DNA from 3 places in the Arthrobacter sp. 35/47 genome. Region 3 is predicted to be linked to each of the others. Evidence: riboswitches for the same ligand, from Rfam matches in the RefSeq annotation. Region 3 holds a riboswitch; each other region holds the start of a gene.
What was found. Region 3 has a riboswitch for cyclic di-AMP ahead of X803_RS0101705 (LysM peptidoglycan-binding domain-containing protein). Riboswitches for the same ligand answer to the same signal wherever they lie in the genome.

Region 1 (7,070 bases), on a different contig from region 3:
CCCTCAGTGGTGTTGACCTGCTGATGGCAACAGGCCTGCGCCGACGGTGAGCCCTTAGGCCCGGCCGTCATACTCATCGCCGTCGCAGCACCAGGCTGACCCGACGGCTCCATAGCCACCGTACGGTCACCCATCGACATCGGACCGTGCTGTTCCATCTGGAGGCACAAGGCTGCAGCGGCAGAGGTCGTAAACGCGAACACCAGTGAAAAGCTCAGCACGATACGCATCACCGCCTGCACGGTGACGCCTCCATTGCCTCGCACTGATGCTGAAATTGCGACCCCTCCCGGTCTTTCGCCTTGAAACCACCCTAATAAATGGTAAGACTGCTGACCAGTAGGCACCCGCGGCGACCTAATTTCAGGACTTTTTCGGTCGTCATCTCACTAGCCTTCATGACACCGGCTCCCGTGAAGGGGGCTCGGCTCTCAGCCCTAACTGCGCCTGGGCCGCGGGACGTTCGCGGCTTTCCTGTGACGTGGTGTCCTCTGCTCAGGGTGCGGCCGGGCCAGGACGCGTCGGCTCCGGCTCTTCACCGGGGAACCCATCTCGACCATGCGCATGGATACCTCGAGGCCCCTCATCACGGACCTGATCCGGACTCGGGCATCCAGGAGAAAGCCGAGGATCTGGCCATGAACCCGGCAGACCTCGCCCGGTACTGCGTCCAGGCCATTGGTTCCGCCCGGTCGCTCTGGCTCCCGGGACGCCGTCCCCAGCCTCGTCTCGGTCACGGTGAGAGGGATCTATACCTGAGATCGATCCTCTGGCCATCCCAGCTTCTAGTGGTTAATCGGATCTCGGTGAAGGCCCGAGGATTAGAACCAGGTCGAGGGATCGACGAGCGTGTCGTTGATCATGACTTCGAAGTGCAGATGGCAGCCGGTGGAGTTGCCAGTGGTTCCAACCCCGCCCACAAACTCTCCCCGAGCAACTGTTTGGCCTACGCCGACGGCAATCGTCGCGAGGTGGTTGTAGGTGGTCTTCAGCCCATTCCCGTGGTCGACAACGATACGGTTCCCTCCACCGTAGGGACTCCATCCAGCTTCGCTGATGGTTCCACTGGCAGCGGCCGTGACAGGGGTGGAACATGAGCCGGTGAGGTCGATGCCGGTGTGCATTTCCCCTGGCACCCCGGTCAGTGGGTTGGTGCGATATCCGAAGGTCGAGACGGTGGTCATTTCGGCCAAGGGCGCGCCGAGGCCGGACTGTTTAGGAGGTTCGGCAGCAGGGCTTTCGTCCGCGTCATCGCCGGGGGTCATCTCGATGGGACCATCAGCCAGAAAGTGCGATGAGTCTACCGACCCTGTCGCCGGCTCCGCGGAGGAGGCGCCCACGACTGCGGCGCGGCTGAAATCCACGCTGGCTTTCGGGTCGGCTTCAATGGTTTGCGCTCGTGGCTGCTGAGCGCTGTCCGCGGCCGCGCTGACGGCGGCTGGTTCTACGGATGACGGGGCCGCTGCAGTCACGGGGATGCCGGAGAGGAGAACGCCGCTAAGCACACTGGCGGCCGAGATTGCACCGGCGATCGGGGCGACAGGTGAAGGGCGGCGGTTCGTCGCGCTCCGCTTCGCGGCGCGGCGGCCCTGCTGGTGACGGGGGGTGGCCGGTTCTGCGCGGCGACGTCCTGTGGCGGCGCGGCGTCGACCGTGGGCGTTGTGGGAAGACAACGATGATCTCGTCTCGCTCAGGGGAAGGGTGAGGGCATGCCGAAGTGCAGGGGGATGACTCCGGCATGCCCAGGTGTGGGTAGGCAAAGGGCTTGGAGCGGTTCGCGGTCGCCCTGTTGGCCCTTTTTGCCTACCCGGCTTAGGTGGTTGTTAGCCGTTGACCCGGACGAAGGATGAGCCGGCGAGATCGCTCAGGGGGTGCAGGAGGGTGTCGTTGACACCGTTCATGCCGCTGCTAATGACCTGGCCGTTACCTACATAGATGGCGATGTGGCCGGGTCGGATGACCAGGTCACCCGGTGCGGGCGAGCCGACAACGGTCCCGTACTGGTAGAACTGCTCGGGCCCGAGGTCGCCCACAGACTTGCCGATGGACCGCAGCGCGACCTCGACGAGGATGGTGCAGTCCTGCGTGCGGCCGATCTGTGCGTAGGCGGAGGCGACCAGCGCGGCACCGACACTGCTGCTCGCTGCAGGGGCAGGAGCCGGCTTCGGCTCGGGAGCAGGGGCAGGGGCAGCGGGAAGCGCTACGGCAGCCTGCAGCGCCACTTCCTGCACGGCAGGGCTCGGCTGTACCGGGGCGGGTTCCACCGCCTGCACTGTTACAGGTGACGGGTCAGCTTCGGGGACCGGGTGCTCCAGGACAGGAGCCGGAGCAGCAACCACCGGAGCGGGCGCAGCGGTAACGGCTTCTCGTTCGAAGGAGATAGCGGCCGATGTATCCGCGGACACCGGCTCGGATTCCACGGTGGTAACCAGCGAACTGGTGCTCACCTGACGCTGCGGTGCGTCCACCGCCTGGGCCGGAAGGCCAGCGGTGAGAACGAGACCAGAAGCTGCGGTGATCACTGCAGCCTGACGGCCTGCAGAACCCATGTTGGAGGAAACAGCCTTGGAGAGGACCGCCAACGTATTGGTCTGGGCGGGGACTGCGCGATGGCGCGCGGGGGCATGCCGAGTGGACATAGATGAGTACCTTCTCCCAACGCCTGCGAGGTTAGCTGTCGGGTTCGGATGGGAGTCACCCGGCCGTGGACACGGCTTAACCCCAAGGACCCATAAAGCGTTGGGCCCGCGTACATGGTTCCCCCGCCTCTGCCAGCGGAAAACGGACGACCCCACCACGGTGACAGAGCTCGGCGATCCGTGTGGGAGTGCCTCCATGGGGTGCAGGCACGAGATTGAGGGTATCCCACCGGACTGCGAATATCACAATTGGGTCACGGTGGGTCTCCCCTGTCACCTCAGGAAGCTCCTTTCCCCGATTCCTGTGGTGGCGCTGAACGCGCAGCTCCTGCGCCAGCTGAATCTGGCATCCGGCAGCCACCGCTGGTGGAGCACCGATTCGATCCGGCCCAGGATGGGTCGGTACTCTGATATCAGGCATAAACCATCACGTAGGCGGGAAGGGGCAGGACGGTGCATAAGTATCCGCCGAGAGCGCTGTTCGTTCCCCTTTCACGCCGCTTTCCCCGGGCAGCTCTTCTTTTCAGTCTGACCGCGGTCATTGTGGGCATCCTTGCGATGCATGTGTGGATGGGCGGGCATGGTGCCTCACACGCCGTCGGCCCGGTGGTCACCGCGGCGCCCGCAGCTGATGTGCACCACCAGGCGATCACGCCGGCATCCGCATCCGACACCGCAGACTCGGGAATGACCCTGAATCTGGATTGTGCGGATACGTGCGGTGAAGAGATCGCCGCGGCCGTGTGCATCCTGGCGTTCCTGGTTGTTTCCTTCGCCGCTGCCATCGTCCTCAGGAGCCGGCTGGTCTATGGCCGTGTTCGCCTGCGGGGCCCGCCGCCGGTAGTACAGCTTCCCCGCACCTTCGTACCTTCGCTGACACTGGTTCAGCTCTGCATCAGCCGCACGTGAGAGTCGCGTAAGTACCCGACTCCGGTAACGGCCCGACGGCAACCCCGTCGTGCCGACGTACTGAACTGCAGCTAGCTCAACCATCGAAGGACACCCCTCATGACCAAGCGTTACCTTTCCATGTCCGCACTGGCGATCGCCGCGACCCTCACGCTTGCCGGTTGTGGATCCGGCGAAACACCCGGCACTGCTACGGCGCCGGAGAGCAGCGCCGGCTCCGCTGCACCGGAAACCACGCAGGACACTGCGGCCGAACCTAACGATGCGGACGTCATGTTCGCCCAGATGATGATCCCGCACCACCGTCAGGCCGTGGAAATGAGCGAGATCATGCTCGCCCAGGACTCCATCAGCCCGGAAGTACGCGACCTGGCTACCCAGATCAGAGATGCGCAGGCACCCGAAATCGAGACGATGACCGGCTGGCTCGAAGCTTGGGGTGAACCGGTCGAACCCGAAGGTGGCATGGAAGGCCATGACATGGGGGACATGGGCGGTGGCGGGGAGATGCAGGGCATGATGACCGAGGACGGGCTCGCCGGGCTGGAAGCCGCCGAAGGCGACGAAGCGGCGCGCATGTTCCTGGAGTCCATGACGGCCCACCACGACGGAGCGGTCGAAATGGCGCAGGAAGAAATCGAGAACGGGCAGTACCCGGATGCCATCGCCCTGGCGGAAACCATCGTGGAAACGCAGCAGGCCGAGATCGAGGAGATGGAAGCCCTCCTGGCCGAGCTCTAAGACGGGCAAGCACAGTCCGCCGGAGGCGTCCATTACCGGCGTCTCCCGCGGACCGTGCCTTCCTCCTCTTCCCGTCATTCCCCCTTTGGTTGGAGAGCAACAAATGCGTCCAAAATTTTTCCCTATCCTTCTCCGCCGTCGTCTCGTCTTGCCCACGGTGGCGCTTATCTCGATGATGTCCGTGGCGGCCTGTTCGGCTCCTTCGGCGGCACCGCAACCACCCGGCACAGCAAAGAGCTTTCCCACCGGTCATGTGCACGGTATGAGCGTGGACCCGGGCAGTGACCGGGTGCTGTTAGCCACCCACAACGGGCTGTACGACGTCTCCTCCTCCCCCGCCCCACGCATCGGACCCGTCATCGACCTGATGGGATACACCGCCGGTGAGAACAACACCCTGTACGCGTCCGGGCACCCCGGACCGGACACAGATCTGCCCAACCCGGTTGGGCTGCTCAGCTCCACCGACGGTGGTAAGAGTTGGGAGCCCCTGTCCCGGCAGGGCCAGTCCGACTTTCATGCCCTGACCAGAACCGGGGAATCATTCGTCGGATACGACGGGCAACTGATTACCAGCGGTGATGGTCTTCAATGGCTTCCGGCGGAAACCCAGATCGCTCCCTTCGACCTCTCCGGCACGACAAGCAGCGACGTCGTGCTGGCCACCACAGGGGAAGGGCTCTACCGTTCCACCGACGCCGGTTCCACTTGGAGTCTTGTCGCTGACAGTCCTCTACTGTTGCTGACCGCCCTGGACGGGGAAACGGCAGTCGGTGTCACTCCTGAAGGTGACATTCACACCAGCGCAGACGCGGGGGCGACCTGGGCGAAGAAGGGATCCATCGAGGCCGCACCCACCGCCATAGACACACACACCGACGACGGAGCCGATCAGGAAATTTGGGTTGCCACCGAAACCGGCGTGAAAGTGTCCGGTGACGGCGGAACCTCATTCAACGATCTGGTGCCCTGATGCACGGACCCTACCTTCCGGATTGGAAAGAAATGTCCCAATGGCGCGGATGGCATGAAATGACCTTCCTGCTCCTGATCGCCACCATCGGCTACCTCCTGCTCAGGCGAACGTTCCCTTCATGGGTGTCGGTACTCATCGTCCTGCCCGTGGCGATCCTCGCCGCCTATACCGCTTCCTCCGACGCCCGGCGCGATCGGCGACGAAAATGAGCAGACAACTCTTCCGGCACGCACCAACCGGCGCCCCCCGGGCAGCAAAGATCGGCAAAAACCGGCCAGGAATGAAATTTCCGGTCCTGTTTCTGACCCTGTCATTGCTGATCTCCGGGTGCGCCGCTACCGATCCACTGGCGCAACAGGCCACAGCCGGAGATAACAAGAACTACATCGCCGGTGACGGTTCAGTGAGCGAGTACGCTCCCGAAACACGGGGAGAACCGGTGGAACTGACCGCCGAACTCTACGACGGGACGACGATCTCATCAGCCGACTGGGCCGGGCAAGTGACCGTCCTGAACGTGTGGTACGCCGCCTGCGCGCCGTGCCGTGTGGAGGCCCCGGACCTGCAAGCACTCTCGCAGGAACACCAGCAGGACGGTGTTCAGTTCTTCGGGGTGAACATTCGGGACCAACGGGGGACCGCTGAGGCGTTCGAACGGAACTTCGGCATCACCTATCCCAGTTTCAACGACCAGGACGGGACTGTTCAGTTCACCATGGCGGAGTACGTGCCGGCGCAGGCCGTGCCAAGCACCCTGGTGTTGGACCGTCAGGGCCGTGTTGCCGCCCGCATTATCGGGTTGGCGGAGAAAAGCACCCTGAAGGCTCTCATCGCGGATGTGGCGGCCGAACAATGACCCGACTCACGGACGCACCGGCCACGGTCATTTCCACCGTGGCCAACCCTTTCGCGGAGACCATCCTGAGCGGCTCACTTCTGCTGGCGGTTCCTATCGCTGTGCTGGCAGGGTTGGTGTCCTTCGCCTCACCGTGCGTCCTGCCTCTCGTACCCGGCTACCTCGGCTACGTCACCGGCCTGACCGGAGTCGACCTCGCACAGCAAAAGCGCGGGCGGATGGTTGCCGGGGTCGGGTTGTTCGTTCTGGGATTCTCATTGGTGTTCATGCTGATCGGAGCGGTGTTCGGGCAGCTCGGTGCGTGGCTTCAAGCGCCAGGGCAGGCATGGATCACCCAGGTGCTCGGTGTCCTGGTGGTCCTGATGGGTGTGGTCTTCCTCGGTGGCCTCTCCTGGTTCCAGCGGGAAGCGAGAATCCACCCACACGTACCTACCGGGCTCTGGGGGGCGCCGTTGCTTGGCGTCACCTTCGGCCTCGGGTGGGCGCCGTGCATCGGCCCGACCCTTTCGGCTGTCCAGCTACTGGCCTTCACCGACGGATCCGGCGCAGCCAAGGGCGCCTTGTTGACCTTCTTCTACTGTCTGGGACTCGGCGTCCCGTTCCTGCTCATAGCACTCGGAGCCCGCCGCGGCATGGGAGCCCTGCGCTTCTTCCGCACGCACCGCCTCGCGCTGCAACGGCTCGGTGGCGGGATCCTGATCACCCTTGGGTTGCTCATGGTCTCCGGCGTGTGGGGAGCCTGGGTCGCAGAACTCCAGAACTGGTTCGCCAACGACATCCGACTCCCCATCTAGACCCCTAAACCCGCTATCCACGTCTAGGTGCGACAGCTCGCCCCGCAACCCACCCTCCGGCAAGGTCATCAGGCCAGCCTCCCCATTTGATCGAAGCGGCCGTGCGAGGCCGTCTTCGACATCACCACCATTGGACCCACCATGAACGCAGAAGA
Region 2 (7,070 bases), on a different contig from region 3:
CGGACATCGTTTTCGCCAAGGTTGACACTGAAGCCGAGCAGGCTCTGGCTGCAGCCGCTTCCATTACCTCTATTCCGACACTGATGGCGTTCCGTGATGGCATCCTGGTTTTCTCCCAGCCCGGGGCACTGAACCCCTCCTCCTTGGACCAGCTCATCGAGCGGCTGAAGGCCTTGGACATGACCGAAGTGCAGGCCAAGTTAGCCTCCCGCCAGTCCGCTTAGGACTCGGAAGACGAGTAGCTGGAGAAAACTTAGGGCACGAGCAGGGCAGCTGAACCATCATTGGTTCCGGCCCATGGGCTCACCTGCGCAATTCATGCATCCCGCCGAGCACTATTGGGTGTGTTCCAACTATTCGCATTCGTTAGTCCCTGCCTGGCCGCCGTGTCCATCGGAACTCTTCCCGAGGTGCTGGTCCGCAAGAGGCGGGGAAGTTCCTGCCCTCTACCCTGAAATGAGAGTCGCCCGAGGAAATATCGGCCCGCATACGCCGTGCCGACGTCATTAACGCTCCGAAGGGCTCTGGTTTGAGGACAAGAACTCCTCGACGATTCCTTCCTCAGCTTGGCTGAGATACCCGTATACACACCCCAGAACAGGTTCTCCCTGGAGGGGATTGAAGCTTTTGGTGCCTGCGGTCGGTGACGTAGTGTCGTGTCACGGCAATGGTCACACATATCACTCGAGGCTACGTGGATACTGAAGAGCAGGCGTCCCTTCCAGCGGAAGGCTCTACCCGGGCCGGGGGGCCGCGGCGTCCTCCGTTGTGGAAAAAGGTCAGCGCCGACCTTATGGATGAGGTTCTTGGTGGCGTCTTTGATTCGGGGTTTCCGGGCGAGTTGGAGCTGGCCAAACGGTACGGCGTCAGCAGGGGCACGATCAGGGCTGCGCTGCGGCCGCTCCGTGAGGCCGGGCAGATTACCGCTCACCCCGGGCGGAAGCCTGCGGTTGTTGCGGGGAAGAGCACGGCTTACGGGCCGATCTACAGTTTGTTGGCGTCCATCCGTGAATCTGGCCTGCACCATTCAAGTGTCGTGCTGGCACAGCACCTTGTCCGGGATGCTTCGGTTGCTGGGAAGATGTCCCTTGATGCCGATACGGAGTTCTTCCATCTTTCGCGTGTGCGTCTTGCCGATGGGGAACCCCTTGGCCTGGACCAGGTTTGGCTCCCGGCTGCGGTCGCCGTGAAGCTGATGCAAGCGGATTTCACCGACGCCGCACTGTATGCCGAGCTGGAAAGACGCTGTGGCATTGTGCTGGATGGCGGGACCGAGCAACTTACGGCCGTAGCTGCCTCCGCGGATCAGGCCTCCTGCTTGAACTGTGCCGAGGGGATGCCGTTGTTGCTGATCGAACGCACTGGATGTTATCGGGCAAGGACTCTGGAGTTTCGACGAAGCTACATTCTGGGAGAAAGAATCACCGTAGCGACGTCGTTCGGGTGTAAGGCCGGCTCTGGCCCGCGTTCTGATTGAGGGAGCTCATCGTCCTCGCACATGTGTCAACCGTTTGTTGACCGTGCGGCAGATGGCACCTGTGGTGCCCGGCACCGGTCCTCGGATGTCGCCCGTTGGTGGAGAGCCCACGTGAGCAGGGCTACGGACCCGGCAGCCAGCAGCGGCTGGATGGGTTCGAAGTACTGCATCGCACCGGAGGCTCCCAACGCCAGCAGGACGAGCTTGTTGCAGACCGGGCAACCGACCGCGAAGAACGATATCGCTGTACCAGCGGCTCCGAACCGGCCGTGGCGGTCATTCTGCAGAGCAGGTTCCCGGGCGACGTACGTGGCGGCCACCATGCCGGTGAGTCCGGCCGTCACGGCCAGAACAGGGAAGGACCACCACGTCGGCGGAACCTCACGGGTGAACAGCGGCGTGTCAATAAGATCCGTCGGGACGGCCACGATCAGGTAGGTGATGAGCGTGCCGCCGACCGCGGCCAACCAACGCCGGGCAGGCCAGTGTGACAGGGCCGCAGCCAGTGAGATGCGGTGATCGTCCTTCATCGAACGTCCTTTTCCTCGCGCGCTACGGATATTTTCCTTTCAGCGCCGGCGTCGCTTGATCCTCGGCGGGTCCTCCAACGCAGTGCGGCGGTCAACGCCAACACTGTCACGGCCGCCACCATGAATACCGGGTTGGATACATCCGAGGCGATCCCGCTGGCAGCTGATTCAAGGCGGAACTGGTCGGACACAGTCAGTACCCCACCGAGTCCTGCGGTGCCGTCGGTGACAAGCAGGAGCACCCCAATGCCGATTGAGAGGCCACCGGAAATGACCATCACCACGGAGTTGGACCACCGCCCCACCCTGACCTGACGCGGCCGCAACCAACTCCGCCCGGAAACCCCCAGCCGGTCCCACAGGAGAGCCAGCATAAACAGCGGCAAGGCCATCCCCAACGCGTACACGGCGAGCAGAACTCCGCCATACACGGCATTGCTTCCCACCGCCGCCACGGTCAGGACTGAGCCGAGAATGGGGCCGGTGCAGGCCCCGGCGACCCCGTAGACAGAACCGAGGACGAACACGGACAAACGGGAGCCTTCACCTTGATGGGCGCTGCGGAACATTGGGGGCAGACGGATCCCTATCAGCTGGGCTATTCCCACGCTGATAACCAGAGCTGACGCAACTGCAATGAGAATACTGCGGTGCTGGGTCACCAAAGAGCCGAGAGCACCGGCGAAGACGCCCAGCGGCACCAGTGTGGAGAGCAGCCCCAGGTAAAACAGTCCGGTCCTGGCTACGAGCTGGGCAGGGGTGGTGAAAGCGTAAGCGAAAAAAGCTGGCAGCAGTAAAGCTGAACAGGGGCTGAGTAAGGTTAGGAGACCACCAAGGAATGCGCCGGCATAACCGATGACCATTACCCTTGCCCCGCCCGTTCCAGTTCACCGTCAATGACCTGTTCAAAGGCGGCCAGAGGCTGCGCGCCGATCAGGGGGACACCGTTAACCAGGAAAGTCGGGGTACCGGTGGCGCCCAATGATGCCGCTTCCTGTGCATCCTTCTCGACGGCTGCGGAAAGCTCTTCCGAGTCCAGATCGGTCTTGAACTTTTCCAGATCGGGTACCCCGGCAGCCTCTGCCAGCTGGATCAGGCGTTCCTCGGTCAGATCGATGTGACCACGTTCCGGAGCCTCGGCAAAAACCGCCTTGTTGAATTCCCAGAACTTGCTCTGCTCGCCGGCTGCCCGCCCGGCCACGGCTGCGCTGAAGGATTGCTCACCGAACACCGGCAGGTCCCGCCATTCAATGCGCAAATCTCCGCTTTCCACGTATTTGTCGACCAGGGTAGGCAGGGTGTCGCGGGAGAACAAGCCGCAGAACGGGCAGCGGTAGTCGGCATACTCGATCATGACTACGGGAGCATCCACCCGGCCAAGCGCGGTCGGGTCATCGGCTGTCCGCCGTGACAAATCAAGTGGCTCCCCAGCCTCGCTCTGTCCGGGGGCAGCCGCTGGTGCTGAGCCTCCACCCTGAGAGGGACGTTTCTGTGATGTCGCTATGCCGATCAGCAGGATCAAAAGGACCAGGCCAACAACGGCGAGGGAGATCGTTAACGCTCGGCGGCTGGATCTTTCAGGGGTGGATGTTTCCGGGGATGACATGCAACTCCTTGAATGGGCACTGATAGTACAACCGATCAACCAGGCATGAATGAGTGATCCAGTGTCCGGACGATGGGTGGAAATGCGTTCACTGGTACACGCAGGGGAGGCGGTGTTGAAAAAGTTCCCGATGTTCTCCTGCGGTCGACCGCCCTGCCGCTGGAACCTGCCACGTCTGCAGCAGGTTCCAGCGGAGGATTTAGGCGTTCACCCGGTAGTAGATAGGGCCGGAGCCGACATCGACACTCTCAACCACGGTCTGGTTACCGTTCCATCCACTGTGGATGGCTTGGCCGTTTCCGATGTAGACCGCATTGTGTGAAAAGCCCATGCCTCCATCGGCGTAGTAGATGAAGTCTCCGGGCTGCGGATCCGACACAGGTGTTGCGTAAGCCATCAGGGACTCCGGAGATTCATCGCCCACACCCTGGATTCCAGCCGCACGCAGTGCCACCTCACCAAGAACGGTGCAGTCCTGCACCGCGCCTAATTGGGCCCGCGCCGCAGCGAGGATCGCTTGATTAGCCGACGAGGGCGCTACCTCCGCGCTGACAGATCCCGCAGCGTAGACGGACGAGGTCACTGCCGGCCCGGACAGTTGCGTTAGGGTCATCATCTCGGGCTGGGCACCAGAGGTAACGGCACCCGGTGCGACGTTGATGCGGTCACCGGGATAGATCACAGTGTCCATCGACAGGCCATTCAGCGACAACAGCGCTGGCAAATCAATACCGTGCCGCGTCGCAATGAGACCGAGGGTATCCCCAGCCTGCACCGTATAGGTCTCTTCCGTCGGCGCGGTGGCCGAGGAAGACTGGATTGGTGTGAAATCCGTAGCAGGGGCGGATGCTATCGCTCCTGCTTGGGCAGGCACGGCACTCCCCAGCAAAAGCCCAGCACCTACGACAGCCACCGCGGCCTGACGGCTGCCGGCGCGCGTCTGATCCAGCGCGGATCCATACATTCTTGCCATAGGGCTGATAGTGACCGCACGGTGGCGGCCACGAGTGTTCTTCAATGACATCTATGTAGCCTCTCCCGATACCTGCGAGGTGAGCTGTCGGATTCGGGTGGGAGTCACCCGGTCGCGCGATGTGGTCATCGAACGGCTTAACCCCAAGGATTCAACGGAACCCAAAAATTGGTTCCCCCGCCCCTGCCTCAGTCTCTAGCTAGTGCCTTGGCAAGCGGCAGAGTTCGGTAACGAGCCAAGGATGCCGCGAAACGATGCGCGGCACATGACCAAGATACAGGGAAACATCTCAAATGTATAAACATTTATATGACGGGCCCCCAAGGGGTGTCCCAGACTGTTCACTACCGCCGCCTCGGGCTCTGAATTCCGCGTCATGTCCGCCTCAGTTGACCGGTGCACGCGGGATTTTGTGTGCACCGGTCGCTGATTCGAGCGGATAAGGTTTCCGGAGGGATCTGATGATGCTTGCTACAGATGCAACATCTGTCTAACTCCGAACCCATGGGATAGGTTCCTCCGGAGTGTTCACCTATTGTGGCGAAACAAGGAGCCAGTGATCCTCAGAGGCAACAGAGAACATGAAGGAAAGAAGGTCCAATGCGACGCACAACAAGAGCCTGCGCTCCTGTCTCCGAGTGCACGTTCATGCCGGGAAGAACGAAAAGTTCGGACGCACGGATGAACCGCGCCGGGATGGGTCACTGAAGCATGTCCACGGCTTCGAATAAGGAGATCCTCATTGTGCACTTGGCTGGCCCAGGTTCGGACCCCTTCCCCGGTCTGCCCATGGCGATGCAGGTGGCACGCAACGCGTTGGCTGAACTGCCTGATGTCGCTATCGAAATAGTGGTCCAAGGACCAAGCGTCCGCCAGCTTATCCCGGGAGCCGAGCCCCTTGAGAATGTGGCGAGGGGGATAACGGTGTATGCCTGTGAGAACAGTCTCCGGTCGGCCGGAATGGAGTCCGCTGACCTCCAGCCAAATGTGGAAGTCGTCCCCGCCGCTGTTTCCCATATTGCCACGCGTCAGTTTCAAGGCGCGGCCTATATCCGTCTGTGAGTACCCGAAAATCGTCGGCGGCCGACACGCTTTCACCTGGTGTCTTACAAGCATCAACCCCGGAAATTCCAGTCGGCGCTGCACGGCCCTGACGGCAGCTAGAAAGCCGGCCGGACGAGGAGCCACGTCGCAACGTGGGAGGATCCGTCAGGCAGCGTGTTGTGCTACGGAATGCCCCTCTACATCACTGACCAGGCGGTGCCATCCTGATGTCTTCGACGCCAGCACGGCCCGCTGGTCCCGGCGGCCATGCCTCAGTGCTGCCCGGCTTTCATCCCCGCCCGGACTGCATCCAGGGCACCTGGCGGGAAATCCACCGCGCCGCCGAGCGCTGCCGCGGCCAGTTCAGCCGCGGCTGATTCCTCGATCGCGATGACCAGCCGCCCGGTCGCTACGGGGTCCGGACCGAAGGCGAGGAGCCCGTGATTTCCCAACAGTACGGCGTTCGTTCCAGGTTGCTCGGCCAGCACTCGGGTGATGCCCTTCACGGACAGGTCTGACCCGCGCGGGCCCCACGGCACAACAGGGACAGTCTGGGCCTGCCCGAAGCGTAGCAGGGGCTCTGTGCGGCAGGGTAGTGACGCGTTCGCCACGGCAAACGCTGTCGCTGCAGGGGAGTGGGTGTGGATAATTGCAGCGATGTCGTCCCGGGTGTTGTAGACGACCGAATGCATGTGGATAATTTCGGCGTTCTCAGGGCCAAGTTCACCGTCGACGACGTCACCGCCGACGGTCACTGTGGCGAGCTGCTCTGGACGAAGGTCCCTCACCACCCCGGTGCTGGTAAGCAGGAAACGGTCGTCGTCGATTCTGGCACTGAGGTTTCCGTGCCCTGAATGGGACATCACCCCGGCTGTAAACAGCAGCTGGGATGCCTGCACTATCGCCGCACGCGCGTCAGCTGAAGCTTCGTTAGCGGTCATATTTGTTCCCTTCTGAACAGTTGCCGGTTCCCGTGCCGGCGATCACTGGTCCTGCTTGCGTCTTTAGGCTGGGTTGCCTTCGAGGGAGGTCAGTGCGGCTCGCAGTCTCGTGTCGGCGTCACTGGCCACTTCCTGTACGGCCGGGCTGGCGCTGAGCTGGACCATTGTCTGGGGGTCGATGGCCTGGATTGTGGTCTGCGTGGCGTCGGGTCCGCGGCGTACGACGACGTTGCAGGGTAGCAGTGCGCCGAGGTCCGGCTCGGCCGCCAGGGCGCGACTGGCAAGTTGTGGGTTGCACGCGCCGAGGATCACGTAATCACCGAGGCCCTGCCCTGCTTCGGCATCAAGTTTGGTTTCGAAGGTTGCGCGGACGTCGATCTCAGAGAGGATGCCGAAGCCCTGCTCGGCCAGCGCCTCGCGGGTCTTCAGCACTGCTTCCTCGTAAGCTGCTGACACTACGATGCTGTGGGTATAGGTCATGTCTGCTCCTTCCAATACG
Region 3 (7,070 bases):
CTCGGCGTCATCGGGTACATACACCGGGGCAGGATCACCGCCGCCGGGCGGAAGAACATGGCCTGGAAGCTGATCGGAACTGAAGCGACGATCATGGCCGGTGTGATGGGAATCGCCGCTGTCCTGGGACGGACCCCGCCGCCGGTCCCCCAGATACCCGAACCGGACATCACCGAAACCGAGGTCCTCACCGGGTACCCGCTCCCACCCGAGTTATCCGTGCTCACCGCACTCACGCAGTGGCGCTGGGACCTCTTCTGGGTGACCGTCGCGGTCATCGCTGCCTGGCTTTACCTGGCAGCTGTCCGCAGGGCAGCATCGTCAGGCGTGCAGTGGTCGAAGCGCCGGGTCCTCTTCTGGCTTGCCGGGCTGGGCCTGCTGGTCTACGCCACCTCAGGGGCACCGGCCATCTACGGGCTGGTGCTGCTCAGCGCCCATCTGACAATGTTGCTGACCCTGGGACTGGCCGTGCCCTTGCTGCTAGTCTCCGCCCGTCCGGCGCAGCTCCTCAAGGCAACGATGCCCGCGCGGTCCGATGGCAGCACCGGTGTGCGGGAATGGGCGCTGCAGGCTGCCAGCCACCCGGTCCTGGCGCGGTAAGCGACACCGTTGTGTGCTGCCGCGGCCCTCCTGGGCTCCCTGATCCTCATCTACGGCACGGCGCTTTTGGCCACCATCACTGCGAGCCCGCTGTCGCTGCAACTGACCAACGCGTACCTGGTTTGCCTCGGGCTGGTGTTCTTCGGCTCGCTCCTCCACCAGGTGCCCAGCCGAATGACCCGCGGTCGGCTCGCCCCGGTGCTGGCCTTACTGTCCGTGGCCCTCGCCGCAACAGCCTTCCTGGCAGTATCCCCGGAACCGCTCCACGCTGACTGGTTCAGCAACGCTGAACGCAGTTGGGGTTCCTCGCTCGTGGAGGATCAGCGACTCGCTGCGGCCACGGTAGTTCTCCTGGCCGGCGCCGCACCGCTGCTGGCATCGGCGATCATCCTCATCCGCCGGCAGCAGCGGCGGGCGCCCACAACCGCCTCAGTGGGCTCCTAGCCCTCCGTACCGTCCTGGCGTGCATCTGCTTTGACGGCTTGGCGGTGCCCCATCATGAACGCGGCGGCGCCGCCGATCACAATGACCGCGATCACAATCGGCAGCAACCAGTTGACGCCCCCGGAACTCGCGGCCTCTTCGGAAGCTGGTTCGGCAACCGGGTCCGCCGGGCTCGAAGTCGGAGCAACAGTTTCAGGGGCCACCGACGGCTCTTCACTTTCAGTGGCCTGCGCGCTCGGAGCGGCGGTGGAGGGATCCTCAGCCGGCGTCGTGCTGGCCGGTTCGTAGGTGAACTCGAAGACGCCCTCAATCGGGTGCCCGTCGGAGGACACGGTGCGCCATGCCACGCTGTACACGCCGGGGGCGTCAATGGCGGCCGGGGCTGACATGACGTTTTCCTCCAGAGTCACCGGTACTGCTTCCACCGGGGTCCCGTCCGGTCCGGTGATCTGTATCCGGCTCAGCTCCAGTCCGGAGGATTCCAGGGGTGTCTCGGAGAGAGTGATGGTGATGGCCTCCGGAGCGGTAGCGATGACCTGACCCTCCTCCGGTGCGGTCCCAATCAGTGAGTCATGCGCGGTGGCTGCCGGTGCTCCGATAGACCCGATCATCAGAGCGGCGAACACTCCCAGCAGCGCCCTTCGAAGGCGCTGGGTTCGAGGACGACGGGCGAGAGTGGTGGTGGCTGGATCGGGTGTGTGCATGACTCTCCTTGGGTGGTAGCGGACGGTTGAAACGATCAGAGCCACTGGGTGGGATCAACCACCGTGTCATTGATCATGACCTCGAAATGGAGGTGACATCCGGTGGAGTTCCCTGTCGTACCGGCATTCCCGATCAGCTCGCCCTGGGACACAATCTGCCCGGCGCTGACCCCGATGACCGAAAGATGGTTGTACGTGGTCTTCAGCCCGCTGCCGTGATCGACGACGATTCGGTTTCCTCCCCCGTAGGGGGACCAACCGGCTTCGACCACCTCGCCGCCCTGGGCGGAGAGAACCTCGGTGGTGCAGGAGGCTACCAGGTCGAGACCGGTATGCAGCTCGCCTGCGCCGGTCAATGGGCTGGTGCGGTACCCAAAACTCGATGTCGTGGCGATAGAACCAAGCGGGGCGGTGAACCGTGCTCCTACAACCGGATCAACGGGCTCCTCGATAGCGGGATCTGCTGCTTCCGCGGTGGGAGCGTCCACAGAGGGTTTACGCGTTTCGGCCTCTACCGAGCCTGCGGCCAGCAGTGAGCGATCACCAGCTTCCGCACCTGACCCGGGGACAGCCGCAACGGCGCTCCGGGTGAACGCGACTTCCGCCTCTGGATCGGCGGTGACCTTTTCAGATGGTGCGGTCTTGGTTTGGATCGGCGGCACAGTGCTGCCGCTTCCTTGTGCGGGGACCATGACGCTGCTGAGCAGCCCGGCTGCACCCAGCACTATCGCTGTAGGTTTGATCCAGTTCCTACCGGATTCAGCGGCTGGACCTGCCGCGCGCCGCCGTCCTTGCCTTGGCCGGCGCTCCGCTGCCCGGCGGCCATGAGGCGCCGGTTCCGCGCGGCGACGGCTGGCGGCCTTGTGTGATGACAAGAACATTCCTTCCCGAACGCCGCTGAAGTTAGCTGTCGGATTCGGGCAAGGAATCAGCCCGGCCGGCCAGTGCACACACTGGAACGGCTTCACCCCAAGACGGCACAACGGCCGCCACAAGAAGTGGGTCCTCCACCCCTGCCGGTATACGGACGATGGCTGGCTTCCCGGCAGGGTTAGGCGTTAAAACCAGCGTCGCCAACTCATCTCGGCGACCAGATCACTCTACAGGGACGGATGTATAGTTACAATTTCGCAACCTATTGAGAGTAGGAATCAATTACAGTCCCACAATTCTGGGTGCGGGGTGTGTGCGCCACCGAGGGAAAAGCTGTCCCGGACGAGTTTCAGCTCAGCAGGGCTGGCAGGCTCTGATCGCTCATGGGGACGATGAGATCGCCGCACCAGCAGGGAAGGTGTTCGTCCCGGCCAGGGGGACCCAACCTCGAGAACGCAAGGGGGGTGGTGCCGAGTTTCTGGTGGAAAGCGGCACGAGATGAGTACCTGGTCGAGAGACACCCGAAATGAGATCAGCCTGGTGCCCGTTCTCTGCCTTCCGTGGACCTTCCCAGACGAATAAATTAGGCTGGTTCGGTGCCCAGGCTTCTGGTGCATGCAGGTGCCGATGGCCCGGGTGCCCTAGCCACGATGGTCATCGGCATCTGGTTAACCTGATCCGGTTTTACCTGCGGTAGCGTGGCGTGATCCGCCCATCCGTCCGCTCGCTTAGGCCTCGTGACTACCCGGCGCTACAGCGCAGGAAGCGCCGCCCGATAGGCAATTGATGAGCCGACGGGAACGCCCACATTTTGGGATGTGGCAAGCTGTTGACCATGTCCGAAGCTTCCGCACCGCCAATCACGACCCTTTACGACGAACGGTTGTGGCCGACACCGTTTGTGTGGGTGCTTGTCTCAGGAGTGGCAGGAGCGTCAATCCTGGTGTTCGCGCCCATCAGCATGCTGACCGGGGTCATCGCCTGCATCGTGATCTTCCTCATCCTCACCGCTCTCCTGATCCTGTCCACCCCGCGAATCACACTGACCACCACCTCACTAAGCGTTGGCCGTGCCCAGATCGAGCGGGAGTATCTAGGTCCGGCACATTCCTATGTGAAACACGAGGCCACCAACCAGCGCGGACCGGCGCTAAACGCCCTGGCATATCTATGCATCCGAGGCTGGATTGACCCCGTGGTACGGATTGACATAGAAGACGAGGAAGACCACACCCCCTACTGGCTGGTATCGACCAGACGTCCAGCTGAACTCGTCAACGCCTTAGGCGAGGAAACGCTTCGCGAGAAAACAGCCACGACTGAATCCGTCATAACCACCAGTCGCGCACTTCAACTAGATCTGGTAGAAGGATCCGGGTCTAACGGCGGCGCACAATAGACTGACCGCTATGGAATATATCTCCGTGCTCTTGCCCTCCGCGGCCGTGGGAGCCATCTTCTACTTTGTTATGCGAGCCATCTTCAATGCCGACAGAGCCGAACGGGCAGCCCAAGCCGCCGCGGAGCAAGAAGCAACACTCGGCACACCGGACCAGGCGACCGGGCAGGAAGCTCCACCGGAAAATAAGATCTGAACTATTTTCAGGACAGGAGCAGGACATGCCGCGCCTGGGCTTCCATTGGAAGCACACTCGCGACCCTGGTATCCACAGAGCCATGCGATACGCCCATAATCACGCCCTCCTCAAATCGTCTTCCTTCCTGGGCTGTCGAGCGCCACCCTGATGCGGCCGTTACGTGAATGTGACATTCGGGGGCATGAAAGATATGATTGTCGCGGTGTCTGGGCCTAGCTATGGGTGACACTCCTCCAGCAGATTGCCTAACTCTGTCGCTGTGGAGGTCCGTTCTGAAACACATCACGACAGAGGCGGGGGAACCGAATATCGGGTTTCGAAAGAAACCCTTGGGGTGAAGGCGAAAGCTGCACTTGCTTCAGTGCCGCAGTGCGCCCGGGTGGCTCCCACCCGAATCCGACAGCTAACTTCGCAGGCATTGGGAGAGGCTGACTGACCATGTCAAAAATTCGCCATACCGCGCGCCACCGCGCCGTCCCTACCAGTCCCTTGCATAGCGTTGCCAAAGCGGCTTCGTCTGGGGTTGCAACAGTGGGACGCCCGGCAGCGGTAGCCGTTGCTGTATCGGGTTTGATGCTTGGGTCGACGTTGCCGGCCAACGCCGGCGCGACCACCGCCCCGTCCGCCGCGCAGCAGCAACCCGTGGATGCATCGGTCGCGGAAACGGTCGCGCCGGCGTCTGCCGCTGTGGCCGTAGCACCGGGGGTTGCTTCCCACACTGTGCAGCCAGGTGACACCCTGGGAAAGATCGCAGCCTCCTACGGTGTGAGCCTCGAAACGATTTTCGCTGCCAACGGGCTCGGGTGGGAATCCATCATTTACCCCGGTGATGTCATCGCCCTGTCCGGCGGCCCCATCGGTGTTACGGCACCGATATCTCCTGCGCCAGTGGAAATCAGCACCATGGGCATCACAACCGCATCCAGCACCATCGAACGCGCTCCAGCTCAGGCATCAAGCACTGTAGCAGCGAGCGGAATCGGCTCGGCGCTGGTTGCCTCGGCCTACGCCCAAATCGGCGCCACCCAGGACTGCACCATCCTCGTCGAGGTAGCGCTACGCTCCATCGGCAAAACCGTAGGCGACCTCGCACCCGAACAGTTCTACCAATACGGCACCACCGTCAGCACCCCCGCCCCCGGCGACCTCGTCATCCGACCAGGGCACATCGCCATCTACGTCGGCAACGGCCAAGTCATCAGCAGCGGCATGAACGGCGTCAACGCAACCATCCTGCACCCCCTTTCCGATCTCGCGGGATCATCCTATATCCGCGTCAACCCATAACCTCTAACCGAGCAGCAATAGAATCTCCGTAACCATCCCGTACACGAGCGCTGGGAATCGGATACCGAAGCGACACAGGGTACGGCTAACCAGCCGTCCCCTGTGTCGCTTCTTTGCTAGGTGTCTGCGGGTTGGTGGGCGCCAGGGAAGGGCGGGAATGCTGTCGCGTCATCCCAACGGCTGGGGGCGGCTTTGATGGGATCGTTTTCTTCGGGTTCGAGAGCGGCGGTGCCGACGCGGAATTGGACCATCATGTCGTGGTCCTCGTGGGGAAGGTTGTGGCAATGGATCATGTAGCGGCCACGGTGCGGCCCGAATTTCATCAGGAGATGTACGGTTTCCCCCTCGCCGACGTAGACGACATCCTTGGGCCCTTGCTCGTAGGCGTACGTGGCGCGATCTTCTCCGCCGATGATTTTGAAGTCCACCAGATGGACGTGCATGGGATGGAACCATCCGCCGCTGGAGTTTTCGAATTCCCAGATCTCAGTGCTGTTCAGCTCGGGGTTGGCAACGATCCGTTGATAGTTGCTGGCCACGACGTCAGCCCACGTTTGACCGTCGATGGTCCACTTGTTGGTAAGGTCATCGCGCTCGAGCCTGAAGTTGCGGCGGATTAGGGCGTCGGTGGACTTGAGTGCCATCACTTCATTCCCCGGGTCCAACTCGCCGGGAAGGGTATTCCACGTCGGGTCGCTGGTGTCGACCGGAGAATCAACGACATCGAAGGCCATGACCTTACCGGTGTGGTCGTAGTCGACATTGTTTTCGTTGGACAGGTTCAAGAGCTCGACACGTTGCCCGGGCTGGTAGTTGCGGAAGTCGACCAGGACTTCGTAGCGTTCGCCGCTGGCGTGACGCCATTGACTGATGGTTTGCGCGCGGGGCATGAGCCCGCCGTCCGTGGCGACGATCACGACGGGGCCGCCGGTACTGAGCTGGAAGCGGAAGGAGCGCGACACGCACCCGTTGAGGAGACGGAACCGGTAGATACGCCGTTGGACTTGCATCACCGGCCAGGGCCGGCCGTTGATTAAGATCACATCACCGTAGACACCTGACTGGTCATTATCGTCATAACCCAGTTCCCCGTTCTCAGCGAACATCGCGTCGCTGATGGTTACCGCGACGTCGAACTTGCCTTGGGGAAGCAGCGCCCGCTCGGTGTCATCGTGAATATGGTACTGCCCCACCAGGCCGGAGTAGACGTTCGGTGCGGTGTTGTGCACGGCGTGGTCGTGGTACCAGAGGGTCCGGGCAGGCTGGAAGTTGGGGTACTCATAATCCTTGGCGAAGCCGGTGTGAGTGATGTCGCTGGCATACCCGTCGAATTGCGGCAGGGAAGCCGACCCGTGCAGATGCACCGATGAATAGAGGAGGTGCCCGGCCCGTGGATGGGTTGCCGGCATCTGGTTGCGAACCCGTAGGAACGCTTTCGTGCCCCGCTCGACCTTGATCGTCGGACCCGGGAAAATGCCGTTATACCCAAGAATCTGTGTGAGCAGATTCTTGTTCGGCAGGATCGACGCGGATGCCGCCACCTGTGCAACTGAGTAATAGTTGA

Region 1: another riboswitch for cyclic di-AMP. It lies ahead of X803_RS0109200 (NlpC/P60 family protein); the one in region 3 lies ahead of X803_RS0101705 (LysM peptidoglycan-binding domain-containing protein).
Region 2: another riboswitch for cyclic di-AMP. It lies ahead of X803_RS21470 (C40 family peptidase); the one in region 3 lies ahead of X803_RS0101705 (LysM peptidoglycan-binding domain-containing protein).

What each region holds. Positions count from the first base shown of each region.
Region 1 is NZ_KI914596.1:24,435-31,504, reverse strand. Features, by position in the region: gene X803_RS0109210 (hypothetical protein) at 1-242, opposite strand, end outside; gene X803_RS18925 (M23 family metallopeptidase) at 822-1,265, opposite strand; gene X803_RS0109200 (NlpC/P60 family protein) at 1,824-2,639, opposite strand; cyclic di-AMP (ydaO/yuaA leader) riboswitch at 2,645-2,825, opposite strand; gene X803_RS0109195 (hypothetical protein) at 3,093-3,548, shown strand; gene X803_RS0109190 (DUF305 domain-containing protein) at 3,648-4,289, shown strand; gene X803_RS0109185 (F510_1955 family glycosylhydrolase) at 4,207-5,262, shown strand; gene X803_RS21850 (hypothetical protein) at 5,295-5,474, shown strand; gene X803_RS0109175 (TlpA family protein disulfide reductase) at 5,546-6,121, shown strand; gene X803_RS0109170 (cytochrome c biogenesis CcdA family protein) at 6,160-6,915, shown strand; gene lgt (prolipoprotein diacylglyceryl transferase) at 7,057-7,070, shown strand, end outside.
Region 2 is NZ_KI914596.1:39,814-46,883, forward strand. Features, by position in the region: gene trxA (thioredoxin) at 1-224, shown strand, start outside; gene X803_RS18935 (GntR family transcriptional regulator) at 767-1,477, shown strand; gene X803_RS0109265 (hypothetical protein) at 1,504-2,007, opposite strand; gene X803_RS18940 (cytochrome c biogenesis CcdA family protein) at 2,004-2,870, opposite strand; gene X803_RS0109275 (DsbA family protein) at 2,870-3,529, opposite strand; gene X803_RS21470 (C40 family peptidase) at 3,813-4,637, opposite strand; cyclic di-AMP (ydaO/yuaA leader) riboswitch at 4,642-4,816, opposite strand; gene X803_RS0109290 (class II aldolase/adducin family protein) at 5,903-6,571, opposite strand; gene X803_RS0109295 (DUF302 domain-containing protein) at 6,635-7,051, opposite strand.
Region 3 is NZ_KI914582.1:37,293-44,362, forward strand. Features, by position in the region: partial or broken gene X803_RS22610 (cytochrome c oxidase assembly protein) at 1-1,044, shown strand, start outside; gene X803_RS17155 (copper resistance CopC family protein) at 1,041-1,748, opposite strand; gene X803_RS22615 (M23 family metallopeptidase) at 1,784-2,410, opposite strand; cyclic di-AMP (ydaO/yuaA leader) riboswitch at 2,626-2,816, opposite strand; gene X803_RS17160 (DUF3093 family protein) at 3,457-4,020, shown strand; gene X803_RS0101700 (hypothetical protein) at 4,031-4,216, shown strand; cyclic di-AMP (ydaO/yuaA leader) riboswitch at 4,455-4,651, shown strand; gene X803_RS0101705 (LysM peptidoglycan-binding domain-containing protein) at 4,862-5,506, shown strand; gene X803_RS0101710 (multicopper oxidase family protein) at 5,623-7,070, opposite strand, start outside.